Regions from separate parts of the Rugamonas sp. FW305-51 genome, predicted to be linked through region 2. Evidence: predicted binding sites of a transcription regulator. Region 2 holds the regulator's gene; each other region holds the start of a gene.
The links. Region 2 encodes sigma-54, which starts transcription at its own class of promoters, with help from an activator protein. Its sites were predicted from a motif close to TGGCANGNAANCTGCTTT; they were not measured.
Positions count from the first base shown of each region.

Region 1: the regulator sigma-54 is predicted to act here: its motif matches at 859-876, upstream of prpB (methylisocitrate lyase).
Region 3: the regulator sigma-54 is predicted to act here: its motif matches at 1,092-1,109, upstream of AC3WOS_RS06020 (TorF family putative porin).

Region 1 is NZ_JBYSZG010000021.1:47,373-49,636, reverse strand. Features, by position in the region: gene prpR (propionate catabolism operon regulatory protein PrpR) at 1-683, opposite strand, end outside; gene prpB (methylisocitrate lyase) at 933-1,820, shown strand; gene prpC (bifunctional 2-methylcitrate synthase/citrate synthase) at 1,899-2,264, shown strand, end outside.
Region 2 is NZ_JBYSZG010000041.1:23,228-25,491, forward strand. Features, by position in the region: gene hpf (ribosome hibernation-promoting factor, HPF/YfiA family) at 1-314, opposite strand, end outside; gene AC3WOS_RS22465 (RNA polymerase factor sigma-54) at 389-1,864, opposite strand; gene lptB (LPS export ABC transporter ATP-binding protein) at 1,882-2,264, opposite strand, start outside.
Region 3 is NZ_JBYSZG010000005.1:187,798-190,061, reverse strand. Features, by position in the region: partial or broken gene AC3WOS_RS06030 (YifB family Mg chelatase-like AAA ATPase) at 1-466, opposite strand, end outside; gene AC3WOS_RS06025 (accessory factor UbiK family protein) at 677-922, opposite strand; gene AC3WOS_RS06020 (TorF family putative porin) at 1,188-1,940, shown strand; gene AC3WOS_RS06015 (P-II family nitrogen regulator) at 1,952-2,264, shown strand, end outside.

The DNA.
Region 1 (2,264 bases), on a different contig from region 2:
GAGTCGCCGCGCAGATCGTTCAGGCCATGCTTGGCGCGCAGCGTATCGGCCACCACCACGCGCCGGCTGCGGTTAACTTCGAGCTGGGTCAGGCGCGCCATCTCCAGCGCGTCGTCGAAGGCCTGGCGGATCGAGGCGGCCGAGTAGACGAACACGCCCGTCAGCCCCGCTTCCTCGGCCAGGTCCGTGATCAGGCCGGCGCCGACGATGGCCTGGATGCCGGCCGCCTTCAGTTCATTGATCTGGGCCCGTGCATCCTCCTCGGTGGCGTAGGTGCGCTGCACGATGGAGAAGCCGAAGGTGGCGGCAAATTCGGCCAGCTCCGGCATCGGGTCCTGGTAGGTGATGACGCCAATGCGGTCCGACACCCGGCGCGCCCGCGCCAGCGCCTGCATCACGTCGAAGCCGCTGGCCTTGGCGATCACCACCGGCACCGACAGCCGGCCCTTCAGATAGGCCGCGTTGGAGCCGGCCGCGATGACGGCGTCGCAGCGCTCGGTGGCCATCCGTTCGCGGATGTGGCGCGCCGCTTCGTCGAAGCCCAGGTTGATCGGTTCGATGGTGGCCAGCTCGTCGTATTCCAGCGTGATGTCGCGGAACAGGTCGTACAGGCGCGACACCGACACGGTCCAGATCACGGGCTTGTCGGTGTTGTCCAGGGGCAGGGGAGTGGAATGGCGCATGTTTCAATTGTACGCCACTACGTTTCAATGTTCCACTGCGAAACTTCGATGCAACATCGTTGCAACCTCGTTGCAACATCGGATACTTGCATGCTCAACAATTTTTCCTGCCTGTCATGCGCCAAGTGCTTGATTTTGCTGGGTTTGTCCACCGCCGCGGCGCGCCGGCACGCGCTGGCACGTCCCTTGCAATAAGTGACGCAACGCGCTACCGCGCAACCACCCACACGCACCAACGAAAGGTCTGACATGAGCCAATACTCCGCCGGCGCCGCATTCCGCAAAGCCGTACAAGAAGAATCCCCGCTGCAGGTGGTGGGCGCCATCAATGCCAACCACGCCCTGCTGGCCAAGCGCGCCGGTTTCAAGGCCATCTACCTGTCGGGCGGCGGCGTGGCCGCCGGTTCGCTGGGCTTGCCCGACCTGGGCATCTCGAACCTGGACGACGTGCTGACCGACGTGCGCCGCATCACCGACGTGTGCGACCTGCCGCTGCTGGTCGACGTCGACACCGGCTTCGGCTCGTCCGCCTTCAACGTGGCGCGCACCGTCAAGTCCATGATCAAGTTCGGCGCCGCCGCCATCCACATCGAAGACCAGGTCGGCGCCAAGCGTTGCGGCCACCGTCCGGGCAAGGAGATCGTCTCCAAGCAGGAGATGGTCGACCGCATCAAGGCCGCCGTCGATGCCCGCACCGACGAGAACTTCGTCATCATGGCGCGCACCGATGCGCTGGCCGTGGAAGGCCTGGAATCGGCCCTGGAGCGTGCCATCGCCTGCGTGGAAGCGGGCGCCGACATGATCTTCCCGGAAGCGATCACCGACCTGCCCATGTATTCCCAGTTCGCCAAGGCCGTCAAGGTGCCGGTGCTGGCCAACATCACCGAGTTCGGCGCCACCCCGCTGTACACGGTGGACGAGCTGCGCGGCGCCGACGTGGGCCTGGTGCTGTATCCGCTGTCGGCCTTCCGCGCCATGAACAAGGCGGCCGAAAACGTCTACGGCGCGATCCGCCGCGACGGCACCCAGAAGAACGTGGTCGACACCATGCAGACCCGCATGGAACTGTACGAGCGCATCAACTACCACAGCTTCGAGCAGAAGCTCGACGCGCTGTTCCAGGCGCAGAAGAAGTAATCGCAGGAACAACAGGCAAAGCCTTACACCGCAATCGCAAAATCGCAATCCCAAACATAGAACATCTGGAGAGATCAAATGAGTGCTGAACAAGTCGCCACCTTCAAGCCGAAGAAATCCGTTGCCCTGTCGGGCGTGACCGCCGGCAATACCGCGCTGTGCTCCGTCGGCAAGACCGGCAACGATTTGCACTACCGCGGTTACGACATCCTGGACGTGGCCAACACCTGCCAATTCGAGGAAATCGCCTACCTGCTGGTGCACGGCAAGCTGCCCACCGCCGCCGAACTGAAAGGCTACAAGAGCAAGCTCAAATCGCTGCGCGGCTTGCCGCAGTCGGTCAAGTCGGCGCTCGAAGCGCTGCCGGCATCGGCCCACCCGATGGACGTGATGCGCACCGGCGTGTCCGTGCTGGGCTGCACCCTGCCGGAAAAGGACGACCAC
Region 2 (2,264 bases):
ATCGCATCGTGGCCGTGTTCCTGAACTTTGGATTTGTATTTCATGACCTGACGATCAAGCTTGTCGATCAGGGTGTCGATGGCGGCGTACAGGTCTTGCGACAGGCTCTCCACATACACGGTCTTGCCGGACATGCGCAAATTGATCTCTGCCTTCTGGCGCTTCTCTTTCTCGGTGAGGTTATCTACGGTCAGGATGACAGCAATATCAATCACTTGATCGAAGTGGCGTTTGATGCGCTCCAGCTTGTTCTGCACATATTCGCGAATGGCTGGGGTCACTTCGAGATGATGTCCACTGATGGTGAGATTCATACACACTCCTAAAGATGATGTCGCTTACGGTCAGTGCGCTGCCCTTTCAGGCCGGGCGCGCAGGAACCAGATAACTACAAAGACTTGCGGAGACTGACTGGCGGGATCTTTAATGCTTCGCGATATTTGGCAACAGTTCGTCGCGCAATCACCATGCCTTGTTCTCCCAGCATGTCCGCAATCTTACTGTCGGATAAAGGATTTTTAGGGTCTTCTGCTCCTGTCAATTGCACGATCAGTGCACGTATCGCCGTCGATGATGCTTCTCCCCCCGCTTCGGTGGCGACATGGCTGCCAAAGAAATATTTCAACTCAAACATGCCATGCGGGGTCAGCATATACTTCTGAGTTGTTACCCGAGAAATAGTACTCTCGTGTAGTCCCAGTGTATCAGCAATTTCACGCAACACAAGGGGCCTCATGGCAACGGCGCCGTGCGAGAAAAAATTCTTTTGCCGTTCCACTATGGCTTGCGCCACGCGCAGGATGGTGTCGAAGCGCTGGCGCATGTTCTTGATCAGCCATTTCGCTTCCTGCAGCTGGGCCCCCATGGCGCCCTCGCCCTTGCCCTGCTTGAGCAGGTTGGCGTACATGGCGTTGACCCGCAGGCGCGGCATGACGTCGTTGTTCAAGGTGACCTGCCAGCCGTTGCGGGCCTTCTTGACGATCACGTCCGGCACCACGTAGTCCGACACGTCCGAGGCAAACGCGGCGCCCGGGTGCGGATTGCACTGGCGGATCACGGCCTGCGCTTCGCGCAAGTCCTCGTCGTCGCACTGCATGGCCTTCTTGAGCTTGTTGAAGTCGCGCTGGGCGAACCAGGCCAGGTGCTGTTCCACGATGGCCAGCGCCATGCGGCGCGTCACCAGCGGCACGTGCGGCATGCGCTTGATCTGCAGCGCCAGGCACTCGGAGGCGTTGCGGGCGCCCACGCCCACGGGGTCGAAACTTTGCAATAACGACAAGGCCGTCTGCAGCTCCTCGGGCTCGATGTCCAGTTCTGCCGGCAGGCGGGCCAGGATTTCTTCCAGCGGTTCTTCCAGGTAGCCGTTTTCGTCGAGCGCGTCGATGATGATTTCCACCAGCGCCCGGTCGCGCATTTCCAGCACCGTCACCCGCATCTGCTCCATCAGGTGTTCGCGCAGGGTGCAGTGGTTTGCTTCGAGCTGGGGCCGGGAGTCCTCGTCGTCGGGCGTCTTGCTGCGCCCGGCGTCGCTCCAGTCCATGTCGCCCTCGGGCGCGGCGTCGCCGTCGGCGCCCTCGAACGGCTCGGCCTCGGCCGGCGCGGGCGCATCCTGCTGCTGGCCGGGCGGGCCTTCGGGCGGCGCCTCGGCCGGCGCGCTTTGCTGGCTGATGGCGCCGTCGGCCAGCAGCCGCACGGAATGGTCGAGCGGATCGTCGAGCCGCTCCAGCAGCGGATTGTCGGTCAGCAGCTGTTCCAATTCCTGGTGCAACTCCAGCGTGGACAACTGCAGCAGGCGTATCGATTGCTGCAGTTGCGGGGTCAGCGCGAGGTGCTGCGAAGTGCGCAGTTGCAATGACTGTTTCATGGCTTTACTTACATACCTTACATACGGAAGTGTTCACCCAGATACACGCGACGCACCGATTCGTTGGCGATGATGTCGTCTGGCCGGCCTGACGCCAATACCGTGCCCTGGTTGATGATATACGCGCGGTCGCAGATGCCCAGCGTCTCGCGCACATTGTGATCGGTGATCAGCACGCCGATGCCGCGTTCCTTGAGGAAGCGCACGATGCGCTGGATCTCAATGACGGCGATCGGGTCGACCCCGGCGAATGGTTCGTCGAGCAGCACGAAGCGGGGATTGGTCGCCAGTGCGCGCGCGATTTCGACCCGGCGCCGCTCGCCCCCGGACAGGGACAGCGCCTGGTTCTCGCGCAGCTTCTCGATTTGCAGATCGGCCAGCAGGGTATTGAGCCGTTCAT
Region 3 (2,264 bases), on a different contig from region 2:
TGACGGTGCCGCCCGCCAACGCCGCTTCGTTGGCATTGGCCTGGGGCAGGATGAAGGCGTGCTGGTTGCCCCCGCGCAGCATGGCATAGGACATGGCCAGGGCGCCGCGGATAGGCCGCAGTTCGCCCGACAGCGACAGTTCCCCCGCAAATTCATAATGGTGCAGGCGGTGGCCGGGAATCTGGCGCGACGCGGCCAGGATGCCCAGCGCGATCGGCAAGTCGAAGCGGCCCGATTCCTTGGGCAGGTCGGCCGGCGCCAGGTTGACGGTGATGCGCTGGGCCGGCATCTCGAAACCGCCGTTCTGGATCGCGGCGCGCACCCGGTCGCGCGCCTCCTTGACCTCCGTTTCCGGCAGGCCGACGATGGTGAAGGAGGGCAGGCCGTTGGCCAGATGCACTTCCACGCTCACTTCCGGCGCCGCCATCCCGGCCAGCGCCCGGCTTTTCAGCACAGCTAAGCTCATCGGTATCCTTGGGTGGGGAAGGGGACAGGCTGCTGAAATCGTAGGACGTTATGGCGGTGCGATATTGAGCTGCCCCAAGGGACGGAGGTGTCGCATCCATGCGACGGTCATCACGCTGTCACACAGCGGGGGCAAGCTGGGGAAAGCAGGCGGCCTCGACGTGGCCCGCTGCACAGCGGACCGGTGCGAGCGCCCGGTCCGGATATGACATTACTTTTCTGCGGTCAAGCGTGCTTCCAGTTCGGCAACGCGCGCCTCCAGTGCTTCCAGCTTGCTGCGGGTCTTGGCCAGCACCTGGGCCTGCACGTCGAACTCTTCGCGGGTGACCAGGTCCAGACGGGCAAAGCCTTGCGTCATCATCGATTTGACGTTCTTTTCGATATCTTTTGCCGGCGAATTCTCGATTGCCTGGTTGATCTTGCTCTGCAAGTCATTAAAAAAAGTGTTCATGTCCATGATAGTCCTTGATGTTGTCGGCAATGCATCGCACCATTGCGGTGCACCCCGGCTTTAATATGGTGCGAATTCTGTGACAGTTGTTCCGGTCCGCGCGCGGATGCCGTCCGCTGCCCCAGCAAGCGGCACACGCTTGCCTCTTTTATAGCGCCCTTGCCTTAACGCAAGCTGGCACGCATTCTGCTAAAGAAGGAGGGAACGTTTGTTTTTCAGCCTAAATTGTAAACCGCATCTGCTAACCAAGTTCAACCTAAAGGAAATCGTTATGAAATGCCTTACCAAGAAGCTCACTCTTGCCGCAGCGTTGACTTTAGCATTCGCTTCCATGGGCGTGGCCCGCGCGGAAGACGCGAAACCTGAGGCAAAACCGGACAATGAAATCAGCTACAACATTGGCCTGGCCAGCGATTACCGTTACCGCGGCATTTCGCAAACCCGTTTGAACCCGGCGCTGCAGGGCGGTGCGGATTATACCCACAACCCGACCGGTTTCTACGCCGGCACTTGGCTGTCGACCATCAAATGGACCAAGGACGCCGGTGGTGACGGTGACGTCGAATGGGATCTGTACGGCGGCAAGCGCGGCGAAATCGCCAAGGACATTTCCTACGACGTGGGCGGCCTGTACTACTTCTACCCATCGAACGGCCTGCACCCGAACGCCAACACCTTCGAACTGTACGGCCAGCTCAGCGCCGGCCCGTTCTCGCTCAAGTACTCGCATTCGACCACCAACCTGTTCGGCTTTGCCGACAGCAAGAACAGCGGCTACCTGGACGCGGCTTTCAACTACGACGTGTACGACGGCTACAACCTGAACCTGCACGTGGGCCACCAGAACGTGAAGAATAACGGCGCGTCCAGCTACACCGACTACAAAGTGGGCGTGACCAAGGACTTCGGTTTCGCCTCCGTGTCGCTGGCCGCCATCTATGCCGATACGGAAGCGTACATCGCGCCTAACGGCAAGAACCTGGCCAAGACCGGCGCCGTCCTGACCATCACGAAAACTTTCTAAGCGAGTCTGCCATGAAACTGATTACCGCCATCATCAAGCCGTTCAAGCTGGACGAGGTCCGCGAGGCCTTGTCGGCGATTAACGTGCAAGGTATTACCGTCACGGAAGTGAAGGGCTTCGGCCGCCAGAAAGGCCACACCGAGCTCTACCGTGGCGCCGAATATGTGGTCGACTTCCTGCCCAAGACCAAGATCGAAGCGGCCGTCGACGATGCCATCGTCGACCAGGCGATCGAAGCGATCGAAGGCGCTGCCCGCACCGGCAAGATCGGCGACGGCAAGATTTTTGTGTACAACCTGGAACAGGTCATTCGTATCCGTACCG